3 regions of the Paenibacillus sp. FSL W8-0426 genome follow, and region 1 is predicted to be linked to each of the others. Evidence: riboswitches for the same ligand, from Rfam matches in the RefSeq annotation. Region 1 holds a riboswitch; each other region holds the start of a gene.
What was found. A riboswitch is a leader RNA that binds a small molecule or an ion and turns the genes downstream of it on or off. The one in region 1 is predicted to bind cobalamin.
Positions count from the first base shown of each region.

Region 1 (3,276 bases):
GAAGAGCGGCGGCTTGCTGCCTGGCGCGGGCGCCGTGCGCTCCAGGGCCTGCGGCGCAGCGGCTCCAGGCCCGGCGTCCAGCCAGCGGCTGGCTGCTTCGCCCGCGAGGGCCCCGCCTGCCGCGAGCCGACCGAGCGCCTCCGCGGCCAGCTCGGCTGCGCCGATGGACGCGGCTGCGGCGGCTGCGTGCGTCGCGGCAACCGCCGGCGCAGGCCGCTCGGCGACGAGCACGGCAGTGGCTCCGCCGGCATCGCTGCCCGCCGGGCTCGTCGCCGGTCCCGCAGGCGCTGCGCCGGCCGCGCTTTGGCCCGCTGCCGTACCGCTCGCGGCAGCACGGGCCTCCATCGCGCCGAGCGACCATGGCTCGGCTTCCGTGCGCAGCCGCTCATGCGGCCGGAGCGGCTGTTCCGTCGCGTTCAGCGTGTATTTCCGCTGATAGCCGCGCGGGGTCACCATGAGGCCTTCGTACATCATGGTGGACGAATTGCCGATGATCACGGTCGTCAGCATGCCGATGTCATGGTTCAGCATATCCTCCAGCGTGGTGATGACCACATGCTGGCGGTCGCGGTACGCGCTTTTGACCAGCCCGACAGGGGTCTTGGGATCACGGTAACGCAGCAGAATCTCCTGCGTTTCTACGATCTGGCGGGTCCGCCTGCCGCTCCGCGGATTGTACAATGCAATGACGAAATCAGCGGAAGCCGCGGCCTCAACCCGGCGCTTAATGGTGTCCCACGGGGTCAGATGGTCGCTCAAACTGATCGTGCAAGCATCGTGCATGACAGGCGCTCCCAGCAAGGAAGCGCAGGACTGGATCGCCGAAACGCCCGGAACCACCTCCACTTCCACGCCGCTGTCCGGCTTCCATCCGCGCTCCATCAACACTTCGTATACGAGGCCGGCCATACCGTATACGCCCGCGTCGCCGCTGGAAATCACGGCCACGATTTTTCCCGCTTCCGCCTGTCTTACCGCTTCCTGCGCACGGCTGACTTCCTCGGTCATGCCCGTACGTACGATTTCCTGTCCGGTCAGCAGCGGCCGAATCAGGTCGACGTACGTGTTGTAGCCGATAATGACCTCGCTCTCTCTCAGTGCCTCAAGCGCCCGGTGGGTAATATGCTCCATGGCCCCTGGACCGAATCCGATAACAAGCAGCTTGCCTAGTCCTTGCATCTGTTTCTCCTCCTCCGATAACCTGTCCGACTTAAACAGTGAAGAAGGACGGCTAAGCCGGCCTTCTTCGCGCCTTATCGCATATTCAAAACTCTGAGAACGCCAATAAATCCCGTCCGCAATGCGGACGGGATACGAATGTACGTATGCTCAAGAACACAGCATCATTCCGTGGAAGAATGATCCTGCTGATGCATGGCCCGGAAGGGTCTGCCGGACGGACCTATGGTCCGCCCTTTTCCTGATCGTTCGTACACCGCTCCTTTCCGCGAAGGGTCCGGTGACACATTCAAGGTAGGTCTCCTGGCTCTGGTTCATCAGCTTCCTTTTCGTCTTCCCCGGTGAATCCGAGTGACTTATCAGCAGCAGCTCCAACGTCTGCGCAACCGATATTATTGAAAGGAGCCTCCCCATTACAGTGGCGGGACCGCTCGGGATTTGCACCCGATTCCCTGTTACCTCTTGCCTGAAAGCAAGAGCACCTTGTCTGTTTTCATGTGATGATATTGTCTTCATCATACCATCCGTCAGGAAATGATGTCCATGCCCATGAAGGCCTGCATTCATTTAATTTTCCCGCCCGGACGCAATCCTTTGCCTGCGAAACTAAAAAGGCCCTGATCCATGTATGGATCAAGGCCTCTTCTTATTAGCTTTTCCATTCCTCTTCGGTTGACCAAAACCCGCACATCAGCATAGCGAAGGACTGCTCTCAGCCTTTTCGCCTTTTTATACCGTGCATCCTTTAAGCCTGATCTACCTTCAAAGCGGCGTAATAACGGCCCAGCTCCACGATGAGCGCCCCCATCTTTTCTTCCTCGGGGACAACGCGAACCTCGATGCCTTCCTCGCGCATGGCATTTGCCGTTACTTTGCCCACCGAAGCGGCCACCACGCCCTGCCTGAACGCCTCCTGCATCTGTTCCAGCTTGCCTTGCGAAGCTGCGTATTCCGTCAAAAAACGCACCTGCGGGCCGCTTGTAAAAGCAACGGCGTCAACCTCGTTCGCGATGATTTCGTTCAACAGCTGCGCCAGCTCCGCTTCTTCCGGCGGCACATGCCGATAAGGCAGCACCTGCCGCACCTGGGCGCCTTGCTGCTCCAGCCAACTCACCAGTTTCGGTGCCGTTTCGCCATGGAGCTGCAGCATCACTTTTTTCCCGGCAAGATCATGGGCAGCAAACTCGCGGATCAACCCTTCCGTGCTGCCATCATCGTCCCGAACGATGGGTGAAAGCCTGCGCTTGCGCAGTGCATTCACCGTTTTGTATCCTCTCGCCGCAATCGACGAAGCCGCAAGTACATCAAGCAGCGCTCCGGCAAGCTCCATATCCTCTGCCATATCAAAAATGGCATCGAGCCCCATGCCCGTCGTCAGCACCGCCCAGTCCGGCGGATTGGAAATCCAGGAGACCAGTCCGTCCCGAATGCTCCGGTCATCCAGAAACACCGTTCCCTGTGCAGGCCGTACCAGCGGAATTCCGCCCATTTTTTCAACCAGCAGGGACATCTCCCTCGACTTGCGCGGTCCCGTCAGAGCCACGCGTATGCCTGCCAAATGTTGCGCCATATCGTTCCCCCCAGTTGGATTCTGCCGAAAGTTCATCAGTCTGACTTCAGTATACAGGCAGAGCCCATGCAGGGGAACCTTGAATACCCTTTATTTTCGGGGTTTTCCTATAACGATTTTTTATAAAATCCATAAACCATGCACCTTCTTAAGAAGGTTGAAGTTTTCCGCCCTGCGGGCCGCTTCGCTTTCTTTCATCCTCCTGCCCGGATTTCTCCGCATGCTGCTCATGCTTGCCTGCCCGTTTCTTTTTGGGTCGAAGAAACAGAAACAACAGGATCGGAATCAAGACCTCAAACACTATGGCGATCCATGTCCATTCCCGCGTAAACCGGTAAAGCTGGACGGCGTTCCGGAAAAACCAAAACGCGCAAACAAACCCGAGCAGCGCAATCGGTCCGGTCAGCACTTTGCCGGATACCTTCGGAATCATCCGTTTGAGCCCCCAACATACAAAATACAGATCAAACGCGATTTTGGTAACCATGGCAGGCAGGGTCGCCGCGGCCAATGGCAAGTCAAACCGG
Region 1 covers NZ_CP150203.1:6,442,858-6,446,133, forward strand. Annotated here, with positions in the region: gene cobJ (precorrin-3B C(17)-methyltransferase) at 1-1,179, opposite strand, end outside; cobalamin riboswitch at 1,455-1,680, opposite strand; gene MKY59_RS29125 (uroporphyrinogen-III synthase) at 1,925-2,749, opposite strand; gene MKY59_RS29130 (endospore germination permease) at 2,898-3,276, opposite strand, start outside.

Region 2 (3,276 bases), 2.0 Mb from region 1:
AGCGGCACCAGCAGACGGTAATCCGGGCCGACGATCAGCCGCAGCATATGCGGAATGACCAAACCGACAAAACCGATCACGCCCGACACCGAGACGGCCCCAGCCGTCAGCAGCGTACCCACGCCGAGCACCGTCAGCTTCAATCGGTCGACGCGAACGCCGATGTGGGCAGCCTGTCTTTCGCCCAGCGCCAAAATGTTCAATGAACGAGCTTGGCTCCACAGCACGAGCAAACCAAGCAGGAAATATGGGAAAAGGATGGCCGTATACGACCATCCACGCAGTGCCAGACTTCCCATCGTCCAATATATAATTTCGTTAATCGTTTGTTTGGACATGGTGGACAGGAAGGATACGACCGCTCCCAGGAAACTCTGCATCACCACGCCGGCAAGAATGAGGCTGTGCGTCGGGATTTTGCGGCCTTCGCGCGCCAAAGCCAGCACAAACCACAATGTCAGCACTCCGGTCACGAAAGCAACCAACGGCAGCGTCCAGACGCCGATCAGCGCATATTGCAGGCCGAAAAAGATCAACACGGCTGCCCCCACCGACGCTCCGGACGATACGCCAAGGGTGAACGGGTCGGCCAGCGGGTTGCGCAGTACGCCCTGAAATCCAGCGCCGGCCACGGCTAATGCTGCGCCGACGAGAACAGCGAGCAGCACCCTCGGAAGGCGTACCTTCCATATGATCTGTTCCGCTGCAGTCGTCCAATCCGGAACGATCCGGTCACCCAGCCATGGAACGTGATGCAGAATAATACCTGCAATATGCCGGATCGGCAGCGAGACCGAGCCGATGCCGGTGCAGATCAGCACGGTCAGGACAAGCAGCACCATGCCTGCTGTGCCGTACACTGCAAGTTTGCGGCTCATTGGAACAAGTCAGGATAGACCGCCTTGGCCACTTCCTTCAAACCTTGGGTCACGCGAGGACCTGGACGAGTCAGCAGGTTGGCATCCAAACCGATGACCTGATCGTTTTTGACGGCTGTAATTTGATCCCAACCGCTGCGGGCCTTGATGATTTGATCCAGTGTTTTGGAGTCTTCCACCACGTCGTCCGCGTACAAAATCACATCCGGATTGGCGGCGATGATGTTTTCTTCGTTGATTTCATTCCAGCCTGTCATGTCGGAAGCGACGTTCGTAGCACCGGAAAGCGTGATGATTTCATCCATGAACTCTCCCTTGCCCACAGTCCAGCCTGGGGAGAACTCCACGTACACTTTTTTCTTGTCTTCCGGTTTCACCGATTTGACCGCTTCCGTCACGTCAGCCACATCTTGTTTCATCTGTGCGGCCAATTTCTGGGCTTCTGCCTGACGGTCCGTAATTTTGCCGAACGTTTCGATGTTGTTGATTACGTCATCGACCGATTTCGGGTCTGTTTTGAAAATGGTGATACCCAAGTCGCGCAGCTTTTTCACGGCTTCCTCGCTCATCGAAATCCCCGTTACCACGAGATCGGCATCCGCTGCAATGATCGACTCTTCGTTCGGCTTGGACACGCCGCCCATCTTCGGTTTTGTCGTCGCTGCTTCCGGATAATCGTCGAAATCGGATACGCCCACGATCTGCTCGTCCAATCCGAGCGCGAACAGCGATTCCGTTTCGGCTGGCGATACGGAGACGATCTTTGTCGGCGCCTTTTCAAACGTAAACGACTCGCCCGTTGCATCGGTCACCGTGAGCGGATACTGCGTTTTAAGGTCCGTCTGCGCCTGTTCCTGGGATTGCCCCTGTGCCGGCTGCTGCGTGCCTGCGCCTCCTTCGTTGTTCGTTGTTGCCGCTCCGCATCCTGCGAGAGCGAATGTCAGCATCGCTGCGCTCAGCAGGGACGCCATGCCTTTCCATGTCGTGAATCTCATGATTGGATTCTCCCCTTTTTCTGTGTTTGGTAGATCGAAGACTGTGCTTCCGCCCGTGTCTGTCCCTTGAATGGCCGTTTCTTGAAAAAAAATCCCCGATCCTTGCGATCAGGATCAGGGATAACGTCTCGCATATGGCGATCCGCGCACGACAGCACAAGGCCGCATGCATGGAGCATTGCCCGAAACGCTGTCCTTTCCTCGAAGGAACACCGATGGTTAAACGCCCTGGGCAGGCAACCTGACTTTCCACGCCGAATCGGCTGGATTACAGTGGCGGGACCGTGCCGGATTTGCACCGGCTTCCCCTGTTTTACCCGTTTGCCCTCTCCGGATCGTCCGAACGGACGCCGTGATTTTCGGGAGTAACGGGTCCCATGGTCGTTGATATTGCATCACCATTCAAGTGGGTGTGCATCTGCTGCCGAACGCCTTCGCCAGCTCTTGAAACGATGCTTGTACCGAAGCCACACTTCTGTTGTGATTATAGGTGATATCGACCGTGCTTACAACCCGATTTCGGGAAAAGAAAGACGGATCGCCTTCCACCCGTCAGGCGAACGTTCCAATTGAAGCCGGATCGCTTGCCCCGGAATGACCGAAACGTCCCAGAACGACTGACCTGGCAGCAGGCGAGTCAGCATGTAACGAATGACCCCGCCATGCGCAATGACCAGTTCTTTCGTCTGCGCTGTTGTTGAATCGCTAGTTCTCTCATCCCGAGGTTCCGTCCATACTACTTCATTCAAAAAATCATCAATCCGGGCCGCAAACGATAACCACGATTCCCCGCCGGGCGGAGTTACCGTTTGCGGTGAATCGATCCATTCCCGGTAACGGGCCAAATGCTTGAGTTCCTCATAGGTACGCCCTTCCCATTCGCCAAAATGGATTTCTCTCAGCCGGGAGTCCATGTGGGCTTGCCCTGCGTGCAAGGGCGCGATCCGTTCCAGCGTCTGACGGCAGCGAAGCAGATCGCTGCTATGGACCGCTCTCCACTCGATGCCGCCCAACTGCACGCGCAGTGAGGCCAATTCCTGCTCCGCTTCAGGCTGCAAACCGATATCGGTATGCCCAAGGTACCTCTTTTCCGTGTTCCATGCCGTCGTGCCATGACGAACCAACCATAATTCTTTTTCCCATCCATCGTATGTCCCTTGCTCATCTTGTGGTTCTCCCCGTCTTGTCATCATGTCCATAACAACGAGCCTCCGCAGAACCAAACCAGAAGATTCACCAAGATGCAGAGCAGTACGAACGATCCGGCCGACCAGAACATTAAGCGCGACGTGCGCACGATGTCTTCGGCCTCCATTGGACGAGTGGGCTCACCCATATATGCACGAAATGAAGCTACGCCATGGTAAACATTGTGCCCGCCAAGCCGAATGCCGAGCGCCCCG
Region 2 covers NZ_CP150203.1:1,513,404-1,516,679, reverse strand. Annotated here, with positions in the region: gene MKY59_RS06875 (iron chelate uptake ABC transporter family permease subunit) at 1-878, opposite strand, end outside; gene MKY59_RS06870 (ABC transporter substrate-binding protein) at 875-1,873, opposite strand; cobalamin riboswitch at 2,087-2,243, opposite strand; gene MKY59_RS06865 (histidine phosphatase family protein) at 2,380-3,072, opposite strand; gene cbiB (adenosylcobinamide-phosphate synthase CbiB) at 3,063-3,276, opposite strand, start outside.
Region 2: it holds a riboswitch for cobalamin, as region 1 does, so the genes downstream of both, MKY59_RS06870 (ABC transporter substrate-binding protein) here and cobJ (precorrin-3B C(17)-methyltransferase) in region 1, are expected to answer to the same signal.

Region 3 (3,276 bases), 750 kb from region 1:
CCACCGCCGGGTCCAGATTGGTGCCGAGCCAGAACAGAGCCACGTTCAAATGCGACGGCACAGCGGATGCACTCGTTGCCGAGCTTGTTTCTTTCCCACCGGTACCAGTCCTGCTGGATGAATTGGTACTTCCGCATGCCGTGAGGGCAAATACAATAAAAAATGACGCGAACGTAAGCAGTACTGCTTTTAAACGGGTTGTTTTCACTTCTATATCCTCCAGTCAAGCTGCGTTTTTTCGAGGGTCCAGCACATCCCTGAGGCTGTCGCCCAACAAATTAAAAATCATGACCGTACAAAATATCGCCAGGCCCGGATACAGCAATAGCCATGGGGCCGTCTGCAGGTATCTCCGGCCTTCGTTCAGCATGGCTCCCCACTCCGGTTCCGGCGGCTGCGCTCCAAGCCCCAGGAAGGACAAGCCGGATATGGAGAGCATCATGCCGCCCACATCCATCATGGCCATCACGATTAACGGTGACAGCATGTTCGGCAGAACGGTGCCCCAAACGATTCGGGTACGACGCGCCCCGCTGAAAGCGGCGGCGGCGACATATTCCTTTTGTCGCAGCGATATGACCAAACTTCTCGCCATGCGCGCATATTTGGCCCACCAGACCACCGACAGCGCGATGACCGTATGAAGCAGACCCGGACCCAACATGCCGACGACGGCGATGGCGAAAATGATTCCGGGAAAAGCCATCATCGTATCGGCCAGCCGCATCAACAGCGAATCCACGATGCCGCGCGCATAACCGGCAATGATGCCGATGCCTACGCCGATCCCGAACACGATGCCGATCATCATGAAGGTCAGCAGCAGCGACGTGCGTGCCCCATACAGGATACGGGACAGAATGCATCGTCCCAATTGGTCGGTCCCGAGCGGATACTCGGGGCTGGCGGGTTGCAGCACCATGCCAAAGTTGGTGGCCAGCGGATCATGCGGCGCAAACAGGGGGGCGATCATGGCGAGCACGATCCAACACGCCGTCAACGCGAGCACCACGGCGAACCAACGATGCTGCGACAACGTAAGCCGGAATGTCCTCATCATACATCCACATCCAATCGGATCCGCGGGTCTCGCAGATGGGTCCATACATCGACCAACAGATTCAACACGACATACATCGTAGCCATCCAGATCACATAACCCTGAATGAGCGGATAATCCCGTGAAAAGATCGCTTCCACCGCCATCTGGCCCACGCCCGGCCACACGAACAAGCTCTCTATGATTGCGGCCCCGCCGAGCAGAGCCCCGGTAGACATGCCCATTAGCGTGATGACTGGAAGCATCGCGTTCGGAAGAATATGCCGGATCATGATTGTTCCTTCCTTCATGCCTCTGGCTCTGGCTCCGTCTACGTAGTTCTGGGAATGTTCCTCCAGAATGACGGCGCGGATTTGCCTGCTGTACTGAGCGATCAAAGGCAGTGCCAGCGTTAATGCAGGCAATACGAGACTATGCAGACCCGAGCTGCCCGTGACGGGAAACAGCTTCAGATGCACGCCGAACCAGAGCATAAGCAGCATGCCCAGCCAGAAGCTTGGCATGGACAACCCTGCGAAGGAGAACAGGCGAATGATGAGATCCAGCACTTTATTTCTATGGATGGCCGACAGGATGCCGAGCGGAAACGAAACAACGACCACAAGAAGCATGGCACCGCCTGTCAAACGCAGCGTGGCCGGCAAACGTGACATCAGCACGTCGAACACGGGCCGTCCGTATTTGTACGACGTACCGAAATCTCCTGTCCCGACTTGTCCAAGCCATAGGCCGTACCTCACCCAAAAGGGCTTGTCCAGTCCCAATTCTGCCCGCACCTGCTCAACCAGCTCCTCGGATGGCGTCACGCCCGTAGCCATGAGCATCAGCCTGGCCGGGTCTCCCGGCGACAGGTAGGTCAGGAGAAAGGTCAGGAAGGTGATGCCGAACAGAACGGCTGCCAGCTGAAGTATTCTTTTACCGATGTATTTGCCCAAAAGCCAGCCGTCCTCTCTGCTTCGATTCACAGCAAACCCGATCTCTGCCATGCAAAAAAGGCATCCCTCTCCCGTATATTCCCGGATAAGGACGCCTCAAATAAACCGATTCCCATACAAAAATCGCGCTAATTCAAAACACCTTCCTATCTCCCGTAGGCTGTTGCTGTGTTGTCAAACCGGGCAGGTCTCCTGGCTTCAGGATCAACATCGTTGCAGCGCCTTCCCGGCTATGGCCAGTGGCTTATCGCTGCCTGATTCCCCTGTTACAGTGGCGGGACCGCGCCGGCATTTCACCGGCTTCCCTATTAAGCTTGTACCCGATCGGGTACAGCACCCAGTTCCATCTATTCGATTGGTATGTGTTCCAGTATAACTGGCAGGTAGGCAAGATCATAGCTTTTTCTTCAAATTTAAGGGACTTATTCTATCGTGCATCACTCGTTTCAGTGGACTTGGTTCTGGCTCCCTTCGGAGACATGCCGGTGACCTTTTTGAACATTTTGGAGAACAATAGCGGGTCCGTATATCCCACCGAATGTGCCACCTCGCTAATGGACAGCATCGGACTCTGCAGCAGCTCGGCGGCGCGATTCATCCGGTATTCCAGAAAAAAAGATTGCAGCGGCTTGCCGTACTTTTCCTTAAACAGCCCCGACAGGTACGTGCGATCCAGTCCTACGGCCTGCGCGATGTCGAGAACGCTCGTTTTTTGGCTATATCGGTTCTCCATGTATCTCACCGCCTGTCGTATGTACTCTTCTTTGGTAGAAGAAGGCTGCCGCTTGCCCTCCTCTTCCGGTGAAGAAGCAATCAGCTCGGCTATGAGGCGATACAACAAGCTTTGAGTAAACACGTCCGCGCCCGAGCGGCCGGACACCTGAACCATTTCCTGATACAATCCGTCCAGCGCCGCCTCGTTCCTTGCCCGAAACACCGGATGATCGGAATTCAACTGCGCGCGCTGCATGAACGCTTTGGCCTGCACGCCTTTGAAGCCAAACCACGAATACGTCCATGGGTCCGCCTCGTCGGCTTCATAATGCACGATCGTGTCGGGGAGAATGAGAAAACCTTGTCCCTTGGTTAACATATGCTGCCGATCGTTCATCAGCACCTTGCCGCGTCCCTTGTGAACGTAATGGATAATGTAGCTGTCACGGACGCCCGGCCCCCAGTAATGCAAAGGCTCACAGGCCTCCCACCCGAAAAAAAGCATGACCAGTTCCATCTGCGTCCAATCCATCGGCACCACATTCATTTCGATTCTGCTCACGTCTG
Region 3 covers NZ_CP150203.1:280,137-283,412, reverse strand. Annotated here, with positions in the region: gene MKY59_RS01290 (ABC transporter substrate-binding protein) at 1-208, opposite strand, end outside; gene nikC (nickel transporter permease) at 224-1,060, opposite strand; gene nikB (nickel ABC transporter permease) at 1,057-2,046, opposite strand; cobalamin riboswitch at 2,160-2,351, opposite strand; gene MKY59_RS01275 (AraC family transcriptional regulator) at 2,423-3,271, opposite strand.
Region 3: it holds a riboswitch for cobalamin, as region 1 does, so the genes downstream of both, nikB (nickel ABC transporter permease) here and cobJ (precorrin-3B C(17)-methyltransferase) in region 1, are expected to answer to the same signal.